One region of the Rhodococcus sp. NPDC076796 genome, then DNA from elsewhere that is predicted to be linked to it. Evidence: predicted binding sites of a transcription regulator. Region 1 holds the regulator's gene; each other region holds the start of a gene.
What was found. Region 1 encodes LexA, which represses DNA repair genes until DNA is damaged. Its sites were predicted from a motif close to CGAACANNTGTTCG; they were not measured.

Region 2: a site for LexA is predicted at 1,895-1,908, ahead of AB0366_RS01970 (HNH endonuclease signature motif containing protein). Genes of this name have one in related genera too.
Region 3: a site for LexA is predicted at 2,624-2,637, ahead of AB0366_RS20215 (DUF222 domain-containing protein). Genes of this name have one in related genera too.
Region 4: a site for LexA is predicted at 3,125-3,138, ahead of AB0366_RS07195 (DUF222 domain-containing protein). Genes of this name have one in related genera too.

Annotation. Positions count from the first base shown of each region.
Region 1 covers NZ_JBFBMS010000003.1:310,869-315,883, forward strand. Annotated here, with positions in the region: gene nrdR (transcriptional regulator NrdR) at 1-110, opposite strand, end outside; gene AB0366_RS11650 (hypothetical protein) at 225-608, opposite strand; gene lexA (transcriptional repressor LexA) at 993-1,676, shown strand; gene AB0366_RS11660 (acyl-CoA dehydrogenase family protein) at 1,753-2,895, opposite strand; gene AB0366_RS11665 (solute carrier family 23 protein) at 3,048-4,319, opposite strand; gene ptsP (phosphoenolpyruvate--protein phosphotransferase) at 4,342-5,015, opposite strand, start outside.
Region 2 covers NZ_JBFBMS010000001.1:408,708-413,722, forward strand. Annotated here, with positions in the region: gene AB0366_RS01960 (FtsX-like permease family protein) at 1-1,295, shown strand, start outside; tRNA gene AB0366_RS01965 (tRNA-Arg) at 1,746-1,821, shown strand; gene AB0366_RS01970 (HNH endonuclease signature motif containing protein) at 1,927-3,270, shown strand; gene AB0366_RS01975 (DEAD/DEAH box helicase) at 3,494-4,861, shown strand; gene AB0366_RS01980 (ATP-binding cassette domain-containing protein) at 4,870-5,015, shown strand, end outside.
Region 3 covers NZ_JBFBMS010000007.1:37,903-42,917, reverse strand. Annotated here, with positions in the region: gene AB0366_RS20220 (HAMP domain-containing protein) at 1-51, opposite strand, end outside; gene AB0366_RS20215 (DUF222 domain-containing protein) at 220-2,595, opposite strand; gene AB0366_RS20210 (helix-turn-helix domain-containing protein) at 2,707-3,030, opposite strand; gene AB0366_RS20205 (SDR family oxidoreductase) at 2,954-3,850, shown strand; gene AB0366_RS20200 (DUF6764 family protein) at 3,892-4,446, opposite strand; gene AB0366_RS20195 (hypothetical protein) at 4,797-5,015, shown strand, end outside.
Region 4 covers NZ_JBFBMS010000002.1:412,200-417,214, forward strand. Annotated here, with positions in the region: gene AB0366_RS07190 (NADH:flavin oxidoreductase) at 1-742, shown strand, start outside; gene AB0366_RS07195 (DUF222 domain-containing protein) at 775-3,096, opposite strand; gene AB0366_RS07200 (hypothetical protein) at 3,240-3,512, shown strand; gene AB0366_RS07205 (IclR family transcriptional regulator) at 3,509-4,291, opposite strand; gene AB0366_RS07210 (CoA transferase subunit A) at 4,435-5,015, shown strand, end outside.

The DNA of each region.
Region 1 (5,015 bases):
CGACGACCGCACTCCGGGCAGGAGCGACGCCGCCGGATTGCTTGCCCCTCGTCCATCTCACGCGAGTCGACCACGCGTGAGTCGGGATGCCTGCAGAACGGGCAATGCATGAGGGATCCTCCGTCGTAGCCGATGCTCCGACGACAAACACGCACAGACGAGCACGCACATCGGGGCAGTCTGTCGAGGATACTCAGTCTTCTCGAACCCGACGGGGCCGGTGGTCATCTGCCGGGCGTGTACTCGACGACAGCTCCGTCGTGCACCTCGACCACACCCGCCGGTTGCGCGCCTGCATCGGGGGCAACGGCCCGCAGGTTCGCGATGCCGATCAGTCCGCCTGCGACGACCAGGACCGCCAACATCCACAACATCAGCGAGCGAATCCGAACCGGCTGGCTCGCGAAGTGCGCCGAGGTCGCGTCGAACTCGCGATCGGCCACCTCGCGATCGGTGACGTCGGTCCACGACGGGTCGAGGACGGGCAGGCACGGGCCCGGTTGCGTGGCGAGACCGTGCAACACCGGACGCGCCCGGCGACGACGCTCGACGACAGTGGATCGGGCACGGACACCGGCGGCGGTGGGGCGATCGGTGATGATGGTCATCGGAACCTCGTCTTCGCTCGTTGGATCGATTATTCGATCAGGCGTTCGATGGACGCTTGTTCGAAGTTCTATCACGAGCCTCCGACAAAGTCTGCAGAAAACGCGACACGAGTCGAACAGATGTTTGATTCAACAGCTGATACACGCTAGATTCGTGTCAGAAACCACACGCCACACGAGTCGACACCATCAACTCCAGTCCGCGCAGACCTACCCCGCAGACCGGATCCAGGACACCAGCAGGAGGCCGACAGCATGAAGGACGAGACCTCGACGAGGTCGACCACGCGTTCCACGACAACCGGTTCCAAGACGACCGGAGCCAGGGCCACCGCACCGAAGGAAGCAGCGGGTAAGCCCGCTGCGGAACCGACATCCAAGGCCATGGAAGTCGGCACCGACATCAGTGCGGGTCTGACCGAGCGGCAGCGGAAGGTACTCGAGGTCATTCGCGCTTCGGTCACCGAGCGCGGTTACCCACCGAGCATTCGGGAGATCGGTGACGCGGTCGGTCTGACGTCGACCTCGTCCGTCGCTCACCAACTCCGCACCCTCGAGCGCAAGGGCTTCCTCCGGCGCGACGCCAACCGCCCCCGCGCCGTCGATGTCCGCGGTCTCGACGAGGTGCAGGCCGATCAGGCTGCCGCGGCGGTCGACGGATCGCAGGCATCGGAGGATCAGGATCGATTGCCGACCCCGACGTTCGTGCCGGTGCTGGGCCGGATCGCTGCAGGCGGCCCGATTCTGGCCGAGGAGGCCGTCGAGGACGTGTTCCCGCTCCCCCGCGAGCTGGTCGGTCAGGGTTCGCTGTTCCTGCTCAAGGTGGTCGGTGAATCGATGATCGACGCGGCCATCTGCGACGGCGACTGGGTGGTGGTTCGTCAGCAGTCCGTGGCGGACAACGGCGACATCGTCGCTGCGATGATCGACGGGGAGGCCACCGTCAAGACGTTCAAGCGGTCCAAGGGCGAGGTGTGGCTGCTGCCGCACAATCCGCTGTTCGAGCCGATTCCGGGCAACAACGCCGCGATCCTCGGCAAGGTCGTCACCGTGATGCGCAAGCTCTAGGGATCGTCACCGTATCGACATGCGAAGGGCCGCAGCACATGTGCTGCGGCCCTTCGCATGTCTGAAGATCAGCGGATCACAGATTCAATCCGCGGCCGATGATCTCCTTCATGATCTCGGTGGTGCCGCCGTAGATGGTCTGCACACGGGAGTCCATGTACGCCTTGGCGATCGGGTATTCCTTCATGTAGCCGTAGCCACCGTGCAGCTGCAGACACCGGTCGATCAGTTTGACCTGATTCTCGGTGGTCCACCACTTCGCCATCGCGGCTTCCTGGACGGTCAACTTGTCTTCGTTGAGCAGTTCGATGAACTTGTCCACCATGATGCGGGTGGCGGTGGTTTCGGTGGCCAACTCCGCCAACACGAAGCGCGTGTTCTGGAACTTGCCGATCGACTTTCCGAACGCCTTGCGGTCACGGCAGTACTGAATGGTCATGTCCAGCGCCGATTCCATCGCCGCGGCAGCGACGACGGCGATGGAGAGCCGCTCCTGGGGCAAGTTCTGCATCAGGTAGATGAAGCCCATGCCCTCGTCGCCGAGCAGGTTGGCGGCGGGCACGCGAACGTCGGTGAAGCTCAGTTCGGCGGTGTCCTGGGCCTTCATGCCGATCTTGTCCAGGTTGCGGCCTCGCTCGAATCCGGGCATGTCGCGTTCGACGACCAGCAGGCTGAAGCCCTGTGCGCCCTTCTCGGGGTCGGTGCAGGCCACGACGATCACCAGATCGGCATTGATTCCGTTGGTGATGAACGTCTTCGAGCCGTTGAGCACCCAGTCGTCACCGTCACGTACGGCCTTGGTCTTGATGCCCTGCAGGTCGCTTCCGGTGCCCGGCTCGGTCATCGCGATCGCCGTGATCAGTTCGCCGGAGCAGAATCCGGGGAGCCAGCGCTGCTTCTGCTCGTCGTTCGCAAGATCGATCAGGTACGGCGCGACGACGTCGTTGTGCAGGGTGAACCCGATACCGCTGTACCCGCCGCGGGTGGTTTCCTCGGTGACGATGGCGTTGTAGCGGAAGTCCTTGACTCCGCCGCCGCCGAACTCCTCGGGCGCTGCCGTTCCGAGGAAGCCCTGCTTACCGGCCTCGACCCAGACGCCGCGATCGACGATGTTCTGCTCTTCCCACTTCGCGTGGTTCGGCGCTACGTGCTGATCGAGAAATTTCCGGTAGGACTCCCGGAACAGCTCGTGCTCGGGCTCGAAAAGTGTGCGTTCCACGAATGTCTCCTTGTTCGGTGCATACCGGCAGCGACCACGCGAAATCTCTACGGATCTCGGTCGCCGGTACGACTGACGTCACAGGGAAACACTACGTCCGCGGTGTCGGGTCGGTCGATGACCAAAACGCGCGCGATCCGTGACCGACCTCGCTAACGACCTCGTGTGCCTGCACTCCTCGCGAGCGCCGAGACGATCGGGTAGCCGAGAAGGATGCCCACCGAACCCCAGGCGATACCGCCGAGCTCGACCGATCCGACGGACAGTGTCAGGTCGCCGATTCCGGCGACGAGCGCCGCAGCGACGACCATGAGATTGACCGGATCGGTGAAGTCGACCTTCGCGTCGGTCCAGATGCGTACGCCGAGCAGCCCGATGAGGCCGTAGAGAACCAGGGTTGCGCCGCCGATGACCCCGTCGGGCGCGGTGAAGATCAGTGCACCGAACTTGGGCGAGAACGCGAGCAGCATCGCGGTGATCGATGCGACCCAGTACGCCGCGGTCGAGTAGACGCGAGTGGCGGCCATGACGCCGATGTTCTCTGCGTAGGTGGTGGTGCCCGAACCGCCGCCGGCTCCGGCGAGTGTGGTCGCCAGCCCGTCGGCGATCAATGCGTCACCGGCCACGTCGTCGAGGTTCTTGCCGGTCATCGCGGCGACGGCTTTGACGTGCCCCACGTTCTCGGCGACGAGGACGATCACCACCGGCAGCGCCACGAGGATCACCGACAGCTCGAAGGACGGACCGCGAAACTCGGGTAGACCGATCCAGCTCGCCGCGCTCAGTGCGTCGAGACGCGGTTGCGCGATTCCCCCGGTGACGGCGGCGAACACCCAACCCACGACGACACCGAGCAGAATTCCGAGTCGCCCGATCAAGCCGGGTCCGAGCGCCGTCGCCAGCAGAATCGCGATCAGGGTGACGGCTGCGATCAGCGGCTGTGCCTCGAACGACGTGGTGGCGGCCGGTGCCAGGTTCAGCCCGATCAGCACGACGACGGCACCGGTCACGACGGGCGGCATGGCCGCGTCGAGTACCCGTTGGCCCGCGAACTTCACCACGAGGCCGACGGCTGCCAGTACGACGCCGACACACAGGACCGCTCCGAGTTGGGCGGCGGGTCCGTTCGCTTGGGTGGCACCGAGCGGGGCCAGGAAAGCGAAGGAGGAACCCAGATAGCTGGGAACACGCCCTCGGGTGATGACGAGGAACAGCGCCGTTCCTATGCCCGAGAACAGCAGCGTCGTCGAGACCGGAAATCCGGTGATCGTCGGAACCAGCAGTGTTGCACCGAACATCGCGACGACGTGCTGCATTCCGATACCGATGGTGCGTGGCCACGTCAATCGTTCGTCGGGCGAGACCACCGCCCCGGCTTCGACGGTCTTTCCGTTTCCGTGCAGCGTCCAACCCAGAGTTCTCATGATGGAAGGCAACACTATTGGATCAGCCGAGGATCGCACTCACTGCCTCGCGGGCAGCGGCGGTGCTGTCCGTCTCGAGGGCTGCGGCGGCCGCTTCCTTGCACTGATCGAGCGTGACCGTCGCCAGCTTCGACCCCACGTGCGCGACGGCAGCCGATGCCGCCGACAGCGAGGTAATGCCGAGTCCGACCAACACGCAGGCCAGCAGCGGATCAGCAGCGGCCTCACCGCAGACGCCAACGGGTTTGCCCGCCTTGGCTCCCGCGGCCGCGGTGTGCGCCACGAGTGCCAGCACGGCCGGCTGCCACGGATCGGTCAGGCCGGCGAGCTGAGCGGACATACGGTCGGCGGCCATCGTGTACTGAGCCAGGTCGTTGGTGCCGATCGACAGGAAGTCGACGTGCTCGAGGATGTGTTCGGCGAGCAGCGCGGCGGCGGGGATCTCGATCATGACGCCGGGGGTGAGTCCGCGCTCGCGCACGTCGGCGGCGAAATCCTTCGCCTCCAGCGCGGTCGCGATCATCGGAGCCATCACCCACGGGGAGGAGTCGGTCGCCTTGGCGGCCGCTGCGATGCCGTCGAGCTGGCGGTACAGAATCCCGCGGTCGGCTTCGGCGATGCGGATGCCGCGGATGCCCAGTGCCGGGTTGGCCTCGTCGGGATGCGTGGCGAACCGAAGTGGCTTGTCCGAGCCTG
Region 2 (5,015 bases), on a different contig from region 1:
CGACCGTGTTCGGCGTGCTCGCCGTCGCCGGATCCTTCCTGTTCGCCGTCAACGTCGACGGGCAGTTGACCCTCGGGGCCGGTGCGCTGTTCATGTTCGGCGTCGTCGCGCTGTGCGTCGGCGCGACGGGGCCGATCGTGTCGATCACCGCAGCGGTCCCCCGGCGCTGGGGTGGTGCCGGACGCCTCGCGACCGCCACCATCGAGCGCGCCCCGCGGCGCATCTGGGCGACCGTGATGACGATCGTGATCGCGGTGGGAGTCAGTGTGGGAGTGTCGGGTTCGCTGACCAACATGACGGACTCGGCAGCCGAATCGTTGTCGTCGTTGGCCGATACCGACCTGTACGTGTCGATGACCTCGCCCGACGCCATCCCGTCGGGCCCGATCGTTCCCGCCGAGGTGGAAGATGCCGTCGCATCGACGCCCGGTGTGTCTCGCGTCGTCGAGGGGCAGTGGGCATACGCCACGATCGACGGCGAGACGGTCTCCATCCAGGGCGTCGCCGAGGGCAGCAATGCGGTGACGCTCACCTCGCTCACCGAAGACGTGCGTTCCCAGGTGCTCGCCGGTGACGGGGTGGTGCTGTCCCGGGGGTTCGGCAGAACGCTGGGTGTCTCGGTGGGCGACTCCATCGATCTGCCGACGCCGACCGGTGTGCAGACCGTGCGGGTGCTGGATCTGGTCGACTACATCAACGCCGCGGGCGGCACGATGGCGATCTCGCTGGATTCGATGCAGCGGTGGTACGACCGGCCCGGGGCGACCTACCTGGAGATCGGTGTCGACGGAGACGTTGCCGCCGTGCAGGATTCACTGCGTTCGGCGCTACCGCCCGAGGCCTTCGTCTACACCGGCGCTGCCGCTCTGGAGGGCACCAGTGCCGCTATTCGACAATCCGGTGCGTTGGCCATCGCGTTGCAGTGGATCGTCGCGCTCGTCGCTGCGGTCGCCTTGCTCAACACCTTGACACTGTCGGTGCTCGAGCGTCGACGCGAACTGGGGGTGCTGCGCGCGATGGGCGGCGGCCGAGGAACCCTGGCGCGAATGGTGCTCGCCGAGGCACTTTCGGTCGGCATCGTCGGTGGCGTCCTCGGCCTCATTATCGGTGCGGGTCTGCAATACCTGAGCACCCTGATCCTGGGAGCCAGCATCGGCATTCCAGTCGCCTACACCGCGAGTTGGTCGGTGCTGCTGTACGGCCTCGTCGCCCTCGGCCTGTCGCTGTTGGGTTCGGCTCCGCCTGCCGTGCACGCCTCTCGACTGAACATCGTGGACGCTATCGCGGCGGACTAGGTGGTGGGGATCGGTGTTGGACTCCGGCTGCGGGGTCTCGGGATCCGGCTAGGGATCCGCAAACGCGCGCGCGTTCGTCAGGTGCGAGCGGAATAGACAGCCCGTGGCTGGCGACTCTGCGCGCGTCTCGCGAATGCGCGCGCGTTTGTGGGAGGAGGGCGGCTACATTCGACGCCTTCGCACGCGATATCCGATGCTTCGTCGGCATCGAATCGATCGCCGATTACACCGCCCACCAGCATCGCACCGCCCTGAACCTGATCGCATCACTGACCTGGACGGTGACGAACGGCAGCAACCTGCTTCACGATCGCCACGATGGGCCGCTAGACTAGCGAGCGCGATGTGGGCCAGCTGTGCACCGTGACAGCAAACTCATCCGCAACCGATCGTTCGAGGGATCGAAAGCCGTTGCTGGACAAGGGCTTCGGATCAGCACAACGATCACCAGCCTTCGTAGCTCAGGGGATAGAGCAACCCTCTCCTAAAGGGTAGGTCGCAGGTTCGAATCCTGCCGAGGGCACCACGAGCCGTCACCACGCTTCACCCTCCCTCAATTGCTTGCGACTGTTGCGCTACGAAGAAATCCCCCGTACTATCGAACATGCATTCGAGTACTGGGGAGGAACTCGTGGTCACAGCCGTACAAGATTCGCCATTGACGTCCGATGAAGTGCTGCGCTTCGTTGCGCGCCTTCAGTCATCGGAGTTCGATATCGACGCAGCAGCGGGCATCGATCTGATCTCGGCACTCGAGACGATCAAGTGCGCCAGCGTGGCAGTTCAAGCCGTGGTGACGGACGCTGTGGCGACGACCATCAGCAATGAACGCCGCGAGCGCGGTAAGCCGAAACCGCAGTGGCGCATCGGTATTGCGTCGCAGATCGGCCTGGCCCGACGCGAATCACCGAACCGCGGCGGCACCCACCTCGGCCTTGCTCGCGCCCTGGTGCACGAAATGCCGCACACCCTCGCGCGCCTGAAAGCTGGCGAACTCAACGAGTGGCGCGCCATGATCCTCGCTCGCGAGACCGCATGCCTCACCGTCGACGACCGCCGCACCATCGACGAACGACTGTGCACAGACCCCGCCACATTGGCCGGTGCCGGCGACCGCACCATCGAAGGCCGGGCCCGTGCACTCGCCAACGAACTCGACGCCGCCTCCCAGGTGAAACGACGCGCCAAGGCCTACGCCGCCCGCCGCACCAGCACCCGCCCCGCACCCGAATCGATGGGCTTCTTCACCGTGCTCACCTCGATGGAGAAGATGGTCTGCATGTGGGCGACACTGCGACGCGACGCCGACACCCTCATCAATGCAGGCGGTGAGACACGAACCCGCGACCAGATCATGGCCGATCTCGTGTTCGAGCGCGTTACCGGCGCAGCCGCCGCACAGGGCCCTCCGGTGACCGTCGACATCGTCATCGCCGATTCAGCCCTCCTCGCCGGCGGTTCCACGTCCGCATACATGCACGGCTACGGCGACATTCCGTCCGACGTCGCACGGCAACTCATCCGAGACACACTCGACAGTGAGACGCACGTCGCATTGCGCCGCCTCTACGCGCATCCGACGTCCGGCGCACTGACGGCAGTGGAGTCCACATCACGCGCATTTCCGACAGCGCTGGGACGCCTCATCGATCTTCGAGATCGCACCTGCCGAACCCCGTGGTGCGACGCGCCGATCCGTCATCACGATCACATCAGACCCCACTCCGCAGGCGGCAGAACGAGCGCCGAGAACGGCGCAGGCCTTTGTGCCGCATGCAATTACGCGAAAGAGGGCGAGGGCTGGACGGCCGAGGCCTTACGAGACAAACGCAACGCGCGACACCGCTACATACTCATCTCACCCACCGGGCACACCTACGACTCGAGTGCGCCACCGATGCCGGTGGTCGAGCTCTACAACTCGACGATCGAGAACGTGACACTCGAAGGACTCTTCGACTTCGACGCCGCGTGATGAGCGACGGCGGGAACAGAGCTGTCCACAACTCGGTTACACTCGTCAACGACGCGCGTAGCTGCACGTCAGACGTCGTGGAATGCTCCCGAACCTCCATGTGCACCCTGCACAGGCTTCTCTTACGGCGATCGAAACTGCCCACCGGCAGTCTCGCCACCTTGCATCTCGGCCCGAAGGCCCGCAGGTGCAACACCCTGCCCGAAAGGCACTTTTCATCACTATGACGACCCCACAGACTTTTTCTGCACTCGGCGTACCCCAGGCCATCGCGGATGTACTCGCGAGCCAGGGCAAGACCGAGGCATTCCCCATCCAGGCCGATACGCTCCCCGACACACTGCAGGGACGCGACGTGCTCGGACGCGGAAAGACCGGCAGCGGCAAGACACTCGCCTTCTCCATCCCGATGGTCGCTCGCCTCGCCGGCCAGCTCCCCGGTAACCGCAAGCCCGGCCGCCCCCGCGGCCTGATCCTCGCGCCGACACGTGAGCTCGCCACTCAGATCGCCGTCGCGATCGAACCCCTCGCCTCCGCGTACTCGCTGAAGGTCACCACGATCTTCGGTGGTGTCTCGCAGGTCCGTCAGGTGTCCGCGCTCAAGGGCGGAGTCGACATCGTCGTCGCCTGCCCCGGTCGCCTCGAAGACCTGATGAAGCAGCGTCACCTCACCCTCGACGGCGTCCAGATCACCGTCCTCGACGAGGCAGACCACATGGCCGACCTCGGGTTCCTGCCCGTCGTCACCCGCATCCTCGCTGCCACCCCGGACAAGGGCCAGCGCATGCTGTTCTCCGCGACCCTGGACAACGGCGTCGACAAGCTGGTCAAGCGCTTCCTGCACAACCAGATCACGCACTCCGTCGATGAAGCCACGTCACACGTCGAGGCCATGACGCACAGCGTGTTCGAGGTCGACGGCGTCGAAGCCAAGAAGAAGCTCGTCCACCAGCTCGCCTCCGGCACCGGACGCCGCATCCTGTTCATGCGCACCAAGCATCAGGCCCGCAAGCTCGCCAAGCAGCTCACCGACGCCGGAATCCCTTCCGTCGACCTGCACGGCAACCTCTCGCAGGCCGCACGTGACCGCAACCTCGCCGCGTTCTCCTCCGGCCAGGCTCGTGTTCTCGTCGCCACCGACGTCGCAGCCCGCGGCGTCCACGTCGACGACGTCCAGCTCGTCGTCCACGTCGATCCCCCGGCCGAGCACAAGGCATACCTGCACCGTTCCGGCCGCACCGCACGCGCGGGAAGCGCCGGAGACGTTGTGACCGTCGTCCTGCCCGAGCAGCGCAAGGAAACCGCAGTTCTGCTGCGCAAGGCCGACATCAAGGTCACGCCCATCCGCGTCACCGCAGACTCGCCCGCAGTGGCGAATCTCGTCGGCGAGCAGGCCCGCTACGTCCAGCCCGCACCGAAGGCCGAGCAGGCACCGGCTCGCACCGCGAATCCTCGCAACAGCAACAACGCGCGACGCGGCGGCCCGGCTCGCTCCGGTGGTCAGCCGCGCAGCGGTGGTCAGCCGCGCAGCGGTGGCGGTGGCCACAGCCGTCGCGCAGCAGGACCGGCCACAAGCCAGCGCAGCCGCTGACCCAGCCCGTGCGCACGCCCAAGTCCGGTCCCCTCGGTCCGCAGGAGATGGCGACCTCTGCCGTCATGAGCAGCTTCACCGTCGCGTTGACGGTGATCGGTGTGTTGGTACCGATGGCGACGATCCTTCAGGTCGTCGCAGCGATTCCCATGTC
Region 3 (5,015 bases), on a different contig from region 1:
GCCGTGCAACGTCAGTGCTCTGGGGCGAGCGGCTGCACGTGGATTGCTCATTTCTCGAGTATGCCGGTCGTCGAGCGACGATCATTCTGCAGGCCGTGTGGACCGGCGTCGACATTCGGCAATGGTCGACGGTCCATCGAGTTCGTGCACCTGGGCTCGGCTTCCCTACCTTGGTGCGAGCGCCGGCATGGGTCCCAGGCCTCCGCGAAAGTTCGATCTTCAGAAGGGTGGGGTGTCGGTGTCTTCGGCTGTTGGTTCTGTTTCGGGGTCGTGGTTGTCGGGTGGGTTGGGGTAGGCGATGATGCCGGATCGTTTCGGTTTGGTGGGGATGTGTGGTCTGAGGTCGTTGCCGAGGATGGGTACTGCCGTGCCGTTGGCGGGCAGCGTGATGCGTGCGGTCTTCGAGGTCGAGGTCCACAGGATCGCGCCGCCGGGGAGCATGACAGCTTTCCAGTAGCCGGCGGTTTTGACGGAGTGGTGGTATTCGCAGAGGCATTGGAGGTTGTTGACGGTGGTCCAGCCGCCGCCGAGGGGGTTGGTGTGGTCGAACGGGTTAATGTGGTCGAGTTGGCAGCGTGCGGCGGGGCGGTGGCAGCCGGGGAATCGGCAGTGTTTGTCGCGGTGGCGGACGGCTGCGGTGGTGAGGGTGTCGGGTCGGTAGGTGAGGGCTCGGTCGGTGAGTGGGTCGCGGGCGACGGATTTTCCGAGGGTGGGGTCGGCGGCGATGGCGGCTTCGAGTGCGGCGGCGAGTGAGGCGGTGCCGATGTAGATGCCACTGGCTGTACAGCCGGTGCGGTGGTCCGGCCGGATTGTCGAGCGCAGGTCGAGTGCCCGCATGTTGCGGGCGGGATGCCTGACGCCGTCCAGATCGAGGGCAGAGCTGTGCCGTGTACCCCTGCCGATTGGGGTGTGGGTGCAGAACATCGCTGCGGCGGACGTCAGGGATTGCGTCCGTCGTTGGTTGTCGCTGCCATCTGGGGTGGGTGGGTCACGTAAGTCGTCTGGTGGCGGTCCAGTGGTCGGTGTCGGTGTCGGTGTGACTGTCCTGATTTCCTCGGGTTGACGTGAAGAAGTGTGGGTTTCGGTTCGGTCGGATGCAGTGCTGGGCTCCGGCATCGGCGCAGGTGCCAAAGCTGGATCCGGTGTTCGAGGTGGTCCGCCGGTCGGGTCGGGTGTCGGACTCGATGTGCCGGCCGGACCTCGGGCGGATGCTGCATTCGATGGTGCTGCATCGGAGCCACGGTCGGGATCTGTCTCCTGGCCGGGAGCAGAGTCCGCTGCCGTCGCGGGTGCTGATGCGGTTGCTGTAACTCTGGTCGGCGACTGCGACGATGGCGAGGTGATCGTGGTCGGTGCGCTGGTCGGAGCGGGCGCGGGGGTCGGTGATGGTGCTGGGTTTGATTCGGTGTCGGGGTCACTGTGCGTGGCGGACTCGTTCGCCGGTTCCATTGTCGGTGCAGTAGTTGCCTCGGCGGCGGTGGAAGCGTCTGTGGCACTAGAGGCCTCGGACCCAGACTCGGCCTCGGTCCCCGGTTTCAAGTCGCTGCCGGTGCGGCTACGCGTCTCGGTCCCGTGTGCTGCCGAGTCGGTGTTCGTCGCCCTATCAGCATCTTCGTCTGTATCCGACACTGAGTCCGGTTCCTGCTTCTGGTCTTTCGGTGTTCGTTCCCAGTCGCCTGTCTCTGGGTTCTGGTGTGCGAGGCCGAGGGATTCGGCGAGGGTGATCGCCTCGGTGAGCAGGATCTGCCAGTGGCTGGTGCGGGCCAATTCCCGCGCGAGGTCCGGGTCGATGGAGCCGTGCCCGGCGAGGTAGGCGGGGTTGGCGAGTAGTCCGATGAGGGTGGCGATGTCGACGGTGATCATCGTCAACGGCACCCGCCGATCCGGCAGCACCGCATCCGCTTTCGGGCAGTCGGGGCGTTGGCACAGGCATGTCAATCGGGGTTCGCCGTGCATGCGGGCCATGAACGCATCGCACAGGCGTTCCTTCTTCCCGCGCGGGTCTTTCGGGCAGAGGGTGTCTGCCATCTCCTCGAGCAGCTGCCATGCGGCGGCGGCTTCGGGTGCGGTCAGCTCCGCTCGGATGCGGGTGAGTTCTCCGGCCGGGGTGTAGGTGACGGTGCGGAACTTCTTCGCGAAGTCCCGCAACGCCGCTGCTTCCTCGGGTGCGACCCGCACCAGGATGTCCCAGATCTCCTTCTCGAGCGGACCCGGGGACGACCTGAGCGCCGCCTCCACCACTTCTTTCTCGACCAACGTGACGATGGCATCGGAGAGGTTGTCGAGGATCCGGCATACGGTGCGTACTCGTGGGAGGTCGACCTCGCCGGTCTCGAACGCGACCTTGAGCAGTGGCAGTCGGGTGTGCAGGGCAACGGCGACGGAGACGTACGCTTCGGCGACCGTCGCGGAACAGCCGAGGGCTACCGCCATCTCGGTGCGTCCGTATCGGCTGTAATGCTTGTGCTTGGTGTCGAGGGTGATCCAACTCCGATGGACGTCGTAGCAGGCGGAGATCTTGCGGGCCGCCTGCCGATTCTCCTCACGCGCGGCCGCGGTCAACGCCTCCAGTGACACAGCTGGCAGAGCACCCATCTTTCCACCCCCCGGTGAGCAACATTTCAGAACGTGCGTTCGAACTGAAAAGAGAGTAACCCGGGCCACCGACAAGAATGGAAAAATACTCCGGGAGGCCTACGCGTCTGGTCAGGGGCGGTGGTGGGCCGGGTCGGTGCTCTCGTTCCACCGTTGTGCCCATTGCCAAAGCGGTTCGAGTGCCGGCCCCAACTCATCGCCGAGTTCGGTCAGGCAATAGGAGCCGTCGGAGTCCTTGATCAATACGCGCGCGTCGACGAGGGTGCGCAGTCGCGTGGCGAGCACGCTGGAAGAGATGTCGTCGGTGCGTCGTCTGAGTTCGAGAAAGCCGAGCGGGCCGCTCCGCAGCTCCCAGAGAATGCGCATGTTCCATCGCTGTCCCAGGAGATCGAGTACGGCCATCATCGATTGTCGGCGTGCGTTTGCCATTTCCATCGCGCTCGATCATAGTAGTTCGAAAATCGAAGCAGTTCGAAAATCGAAGCGGAGGGTGTCTATGGAGCATCGCGCGTCAGGAAAATCTGTGCTGATCACGGGTGCGTCCCGGGGCATCGGAGCGGAAACGGCGGTGCAACTGGGTGCCGAAGGCGCTGCAGTGGCGGTGAACTTCCGTGAGAAGAAGCGCAGAGCCGATGCTGTTGTGCACTCGATCGAGGAAAGCGGAGGACGCGCACTAGCGGTCGGTGCCGACGTCACCGACCCCGAAGCAGTCGACGCGATGCTGAACGCCGTCGCAGCCGAATTCGGCGCAATCGACGTTCTGGTTCTCAATGCTTCTGGTGGGCTCGAGCTCGGTGCAGATCCCGGCTACGCCATGAGCATCAATCGCGACGCGCAGGTGGCGATGGCTCGAGCGGCCGCCGACCGCATGAAACCAGGCTCACGAATCGTCTTTCTCACCAGTCATCAGGCGCATTTCTACGGCAGGAAGCCCGTACCCGTCGAGTACGAGCCCATTGCTGCGAGCAAGCGAGCAGGCGAGGATGCCCTGCGCGACATGATTCCCGAATTGAATTCTCGGGGAATCGACTTCGTCGTCGTGTCCGGTGACATGATCGAGGGCACCATCGTGGTCACTCTGCTGGAGCGACGAAACCCCGATGCTGTGGCCGCCCGCGCCGCGCACGGTGCGCTCCCGACCGTTGCCGAGTTCGCTGCGGCCGTGGCGGCTGCAGTCGTCACGCCGATCGAGAGGTCCGGTCATACCGTGTATGTAGGTGGAGCCGATTACCTCGACGAGTTCGTGTCGGGGTAATCGGCTCCGTTCGACTGGATTCGTACTGTGCAACCGGGCAATCAGCTACCGAGGACGCAGAACTGGCCGCTCGTGAGGTTCAGTGCCAGTGACAGGGGGCCGACGCAATCGACGCCCTGACCCTCCGAGGTAGCGCCGGATCCCCACCCGGCGACGGCGACAGTCGTCTGTCCGGCATCGGCCCACGAGTGAGCGATTCCGCCGCCGAGTGCCAGTGCGTAGGCCGTCCCTGCATTCTTGCTTGCTCCGAGGGCGACGCCGTATCCGTTGGCGTAGGTGGTCGTCGCGCCGGGGCCGTCGTTGACGCTGACGGCGGTGCCGCTGTCAGCAGCGCCTGCGGTGGCCCGCCCGGTGCCGTTCGAGGTGGCTCCGCAGCTCGCGGTGTCGTCGACCTGGATGTCGTTGGCGGAAGGCGGAGACACACAGTTGACGGGGGCTGCCGACGCAGTGGCCGTGCCCGACAGGGCCGCGACCGTCAATCCCGAGCCCATGGCGAATATTGCTGCGGTGCGGGCAATTCGACTACTGAACCGACTGGACGGGCGCGCGGAGGAGGAGTTGGGGGACGAGAGACGGGGCAGGGAAACAGAGAACAACAGAAAGCTCCTTCACGAGCGAAACGGGCCGGTGCGGCACACGGTACCCCGCCCCGCGAGTCCATGGCAGCAAGCCGGTGAGGTTTGTGTAACGGTGCCGCTGGCATCCGGGGATGAATCGTCGTAGAAGTCCGGTTTCTCGGACCCCGGCCGCCGCGGTCGTGGCCGCCCGATGCACGTTGGGGTCAATACTGCGTTCTGCGTTCAATACGTCGAGTTCTGTTCCACCACTTGATATGTCGATGCGACGAACAGGTCCCGCGCTCGTGCCCGGGATGGCCGGCGACTCCGAACGGTAGCGATCCACGGCACCGGTCGAACGAAAGAAAATCGTTACCGGGCAGCTCTCGATGATCGCCGGAAGTCGCGCAGTGGAGACGGTGACGGTGACGGCCACAGGCGGACGGATCGAAGCGGAATCGGTCCTGTCGAGCCGCCACGGCGACGTCGACAGTTCGGTGTCACAGAAGAACCACCTCTCCGACCTGGTCGATTTGTCGACGCTCACAACAAGTTCCAACTCCGACACCGACGGCACACCGACGAACCCGGGCAACTTCTGGAACGCA
Region 4 (5,015 bases), on a different contig from region 1:
GTCGGGCATTGCACTCGACGGTTCTTCGGTGGGTCGGGCATTCACCGACACCGATCTCGACGACCTCACCTCGCAGTGGGTGCAGGCCGCGGTCAACGCGAAGAACACCGGCTTCGACGGCCTAGAGCTGCACGGCGCGCACGGGTATCTGCTCGACGAATTCCTCTGGGCCACCACCAATGTGCGCGACGACGAGTTCGGCGGTTCCCTCGAAGCCCGGACGCGCTTCCCCGCGCAGGTCGTTGCCGCGATCCGTGCAGCGGTGGGCGAAGACTTCGCCATCGTGTACCGCTTCTCGCAGTGGAAGAGCAACCACTTCGACGCGCGGATCGCGCAGAATCCGGAGGAACTCGGACGAGTCCTGACTCCTCTGGTCGACGCCGGGGTGGACATCCTGCACGCCTCGACCCGTCGCCACTGGGATCCCGCGTTCCCGGAGCTGGACGGCAACGACGGAAAGCTGGGCTTGGCCGGGTGGACCCGCAAGATCACCGGCGTCCCGACGATCACCGTTGGATCGGTCGGTCTGGACTCGGTGTTCACCTCGGCATGGTCGGAGGATGCCGCATCCGGTGTCACCGGACTCGATGCATTGGTCGGCCAGTTCGAGGACAACGAATTCGATCTGGTGGCCGTCGGGCGTGCGCTGCTGTCCGACCCCGAGTGGGTGAACAAGGTCGGAGACGGCCGCGTGGACGAGCGCATCGAATTCACCCGCGACCACATTCAGCACCTGGTCTAACATAGCGGGTACGGGATCCACGGCAGCATCGCCTAGAACGGCGGTGCTGCCGTTTCCTCTGTCTCGGGCGGTTGATTGTCGGGTGGGTGGGGGTAGGCGATGATGCCGGATCGTTTCGGTTTGGTGGGGATGTGTGGTCTGAGGTCGTTGCCGAGGATGGGGACGGCTGTGCCGTTGGCGGGCAGCGTGATTCGGGTGGTCTTCGATGTCGATGTCCACAGGATGGCTCCGCCGGGGAGCATGACAGCTTTCCAGTAGCCGGCGGTTTTGACGGAGTGGTGGTATTCGCAGAGGCATTGCAGGTTGTTGACGGTGGTCCAGCCGCCGCCGAGGGGGTTGGTGTGGTCGAACGGGTTGATGTGGTCGAGTTGGCAGCGTGCGGCGGGGCGGTGGCAACCAGGGAATCGGCAGTGTTTGTCGCGGAGTCGGACCGCTGCGGTGGTGAGGGTGTCGGGGCGGTAGATCAGGGCGCGGTCGGTGAGTGGGTCGCGGGCGACGGATTTTCCGAGGGTGGGGTCGGCGGCGATGGCGGCTTCGAGTGCGGCAGCAAGGGATGCAGTGCCGAGGTAGATGCCACTGGCTGTGCAGCCGGTGCGGTGGTCCGGCCGGAGTGTCGAGCGTAGGTCCAGTGCCCTCATGTTGTGGGCGGGATGTCTGATGGCGTCCAGATCGAGGGCAGAGCTGTGCCGTGTGCCCCTGCCGACAGGGGTGTGAGTGCAGAACAGGGCTGCGGCGGACGTCAGTGACTGCGTCCGTCGTTGGTTGTCGCTGCGATCAGGTGCGGGTGGGGATGTGTCTGCGCCTGGACAGGTCGCCGCGGTGTTCGTTGCCGGCGGTGGCCCAGATATCGGCAGGGCTGTCCTGGTTTGCTCAGGTCGATCTGAAGCAGTGCACGACTCGCTTCGATCGGGTGCAGTGATGGGCGGCATCGGCGTCGGCGCAGGTGCTGGGTCCGGTGTTCGAGGTGGTTCGCCGGTCGGGTCGTGCGGTGAATCTGATGTGCCGACCGGACCTCGGGCCGAAGCTGCGGATTCTGCAGCCGTCGGCGGTGCCGATGCCGTCGCCGTTGCTGTCACGGTGGTCGGCGAGGGCGAGGGCGAGGGCGAGGTGGGCGTGGTCGTTGCCGTCGCGCTGGTCGGAGAGGGCGCGGGGGCGGGCGATGCTGCGGTGGCGGATTCGTTCGCCGGTTCCATATTCGGGGCAGTAGCCGCATCGGTGTCGACGTCGACGGAAGCTCCCGTGGTCGAGCAGGAGTCGGTCTCGGCCTCGGTCTCGGGTTCCGGGTTGCTGTCGGTGCGGCTGTGAGTCTCGGTAGCGCGTGTTCCCGAAGCAGCGCTCGTCCCTGAGTCCGTGTCCGTGTCCGTTCTCGTGGTTGCCAGATCCGACTCTGAGTCCGATTCCTGGGCTTGGTCTTTCGGTGTTCGTTCCCAATCCCCCGTCTCCGGGTTCTGCACGGCGAGGCCGAGGGATTCGGCGAGGGTGATCGCCTCGGTGAGCAGGATCTGCCAGTGGCTGTTGCGGGCCAATTCCCGCGCGAGGTCCGGGTCGATGGATCCGTGCCCGGCGAGGTAGGCGGGGTTGGCGAGCAGTCCGATGAGGGTGGCGATGTCGACGGTGATCATCGTCAACGGCACTCGCCGATCCGGCAACACCGCACCCGCCTTGGGACAATCCTCCCGTTGGCACAGGCATGTCAATCGGGGTTCGCCGTGCATGCGGGCCATGAACGCATCGCACAGACGCTCTTTCTTGCCGCGGGGGTCTTTCGGGCAGAGGGTGTCGGCCATCTCCTCTAGCAGCTGCCATGCGGCGGCGGCTTCGGGTGCGGTCAACTCCGCCCGGATGCGGGCGAGTTCCCCGGCAGGGCTGTAGGTGACGGTGCGGAACTTCTTCGCGAACTCCCGCAGTGCCGCTGCTTCCTCGGGTGCGACGCGCACCAGGATGTCCCAGATCTCCTTCTCGAGCGGACCCGGTGACGACCGCCGCGCCGCTTCGACGACCTCGGCTTCGACGCGGGTAACGATGTTGTCGGAGAGGTTGTCGAGGATCCGGCATACGGTGCGTACTCGTGGGAGGTCGACCTCGCCGGTCTCGAACGCGACCTTGAGCAGTGGCAGTCGGGTGTGCAGAGCGACTGCGACGGAGACGTACGATTCGGCGACCGTCGCCGAGCATCCCAACGCGACTGCCATTTCGGTGCGGCCGTATCGGCTGTAGTGCTTGTGCTTGGTGTCGAGGGTGATCCAGCTCCGATGGACGTCGTAGCAGGCGGAGATCTTGCGGGCCGCCTGCCGATTCTCCTCACGCGCGGCCGCGGTCAACGCCTCCAGTGACACAGCTGGCAGTGCACCCATCTTTTCACCCCCCGGTGAGCAACATTTCAGAACGTGCGTTCGAACTGAAAGAACAGTAACTCGACCCACCGACAAGAACGTTCGAGCTGACTATTAGGCAGCGGACCTGCCACTATCCGCCCAATCGTTCTACACTCCACTCCATGAGCGAGCCCGATTCCGCGGCGTCGGAGATGGCCGAGTTGCGAGCTCGGGCATACGAGGGTGATCAGGACGCCATCGACCAACTGGTCGAACTTGCAGGCTCTCGAAACGACCTCGACGAACTACGTTCACTCGCCGATGTAGGCAGCAGCGATGCCGTCGACATCCTCGTCGAGTTGGCCGGTGAACGTGGCGACCGCGCCGAGTTGCAGAGGTTGGCCACGGCGGGCAGTCAGGATGCGGCGGACGTTCTCGAAGAGATGGACAGCTAGCCGGGGCTGGGACGCTCCCCCAATTGCACGGTGAGTCGGTGCGCCGCGTCGAGCAGCAGCTTGCCCAACTCCCGGCGTCGATCATCACGGAATCGCGTCTCGACACCCGTCAGGCTCAGTGCCCACGCAGGACCTCCGGCGCGGTCGAACACCGCAGCACCGAGGCCCCAGCTGCCTTCCACCAGCAACGCCGGGTTGACGGCAAATCCGGTGGTGCGGGTGTGTGCGATGCGGCGTCGAATCTCGTTGTCGGAGTGACTGTCTCCCCACTCGGGCACGAGATCGACTCCGCTCAGGTACCCGTCCACCTCCCGATCGGGGAGGTGCGCCAGAATGGCCAGACCTGCGGACGCCACCCCGAGCGGTAGCCGAATGCCCTCGTACAACACGTGCGAGCGCAAGGGAAAGCTCCCTTCCACTCGAAGCAGGCACACGGTCTCCGCCCCTCGCCGGGCCGACAGGAACGCGCTTTCTCCGCTCTCGGTAGCCAACGCCTGCACTATCTTTCGAGCCTGGTCGGTGATGTCGTACCGCAATGCCGCCATCGATCCGAGCAGATAGATCTCCGGGCCCAATGACCAGTGGCCGGTGGCGGAGTCGCGGTCGACGAATCCTTGGTCGGCCATAGACGCCAGGAGGCGATGTGCGGTCGGTCTCGCGATACCGGTCGCCCGAGCGAGCGCGGTGGTCGAGGCACCCGACGGCTCCTCGCTACCCGCTGCGCGCAGCAACGAACAGATCTTGCCGATCACACTTGCGTTGGCATCCGCCGAGGTCACCCGGCCATCGTACGTCCACTCAGCGGACGCCAACTCCGCATCTGTTCATCGAACGAGCAAAAGCCAGCATTCACTTCACCTGTATACACAGCTCAGGTTCACTGACTACAACGTTTGCTCAACGAACACATCAGGAGCTACCAGTGACTGGAAAGACCTACGCGTCCGCCGCCGAGGCGGTCGCGGACATCGGCCGAGGAGCGACCCTCGCGGTCGGCGGCTTCGGATTGTGCGGCATCCCCGACGCCCTCATCGAGGCCATCGCGAACACCGACGCCGACGAGCTCGAAGTATTCTCCAACAACTGCGGCGTCGACGGCTACGGGCTCGGAATCCTGCTGGCCGCCGGACGAATTCGCCGTGTCACTGCGTCCTACGTCGGCGAGAACAAGGAGTTCGCCCGGCAGTATTTGGCCGGTGAGCTCGAGGTGGAACTGACCCCGCAGGGAACTCTGGCGGAACGACTTCGCGCCGGAGGCACCGGAATTCCCGCGTTCTTCACGCCGGCAGGAGTCGGCAGCCCCATCGCCGACGGCGGAATGCCGTGGCGCTACGACGCCGACGGTTCCGTCTCGATCGCGTCGCCACCCAAGGAGACTCGGGTGTTCGGTGACAAGCGCTACGTTCTCGAGGAGTCGATCAACGCCGACTTCGCACTGGTGCACGCCGAGATCGGTGACACAGCAGGAAATCTCGTGTTCGACAAGACTGCGATGAACTTCAA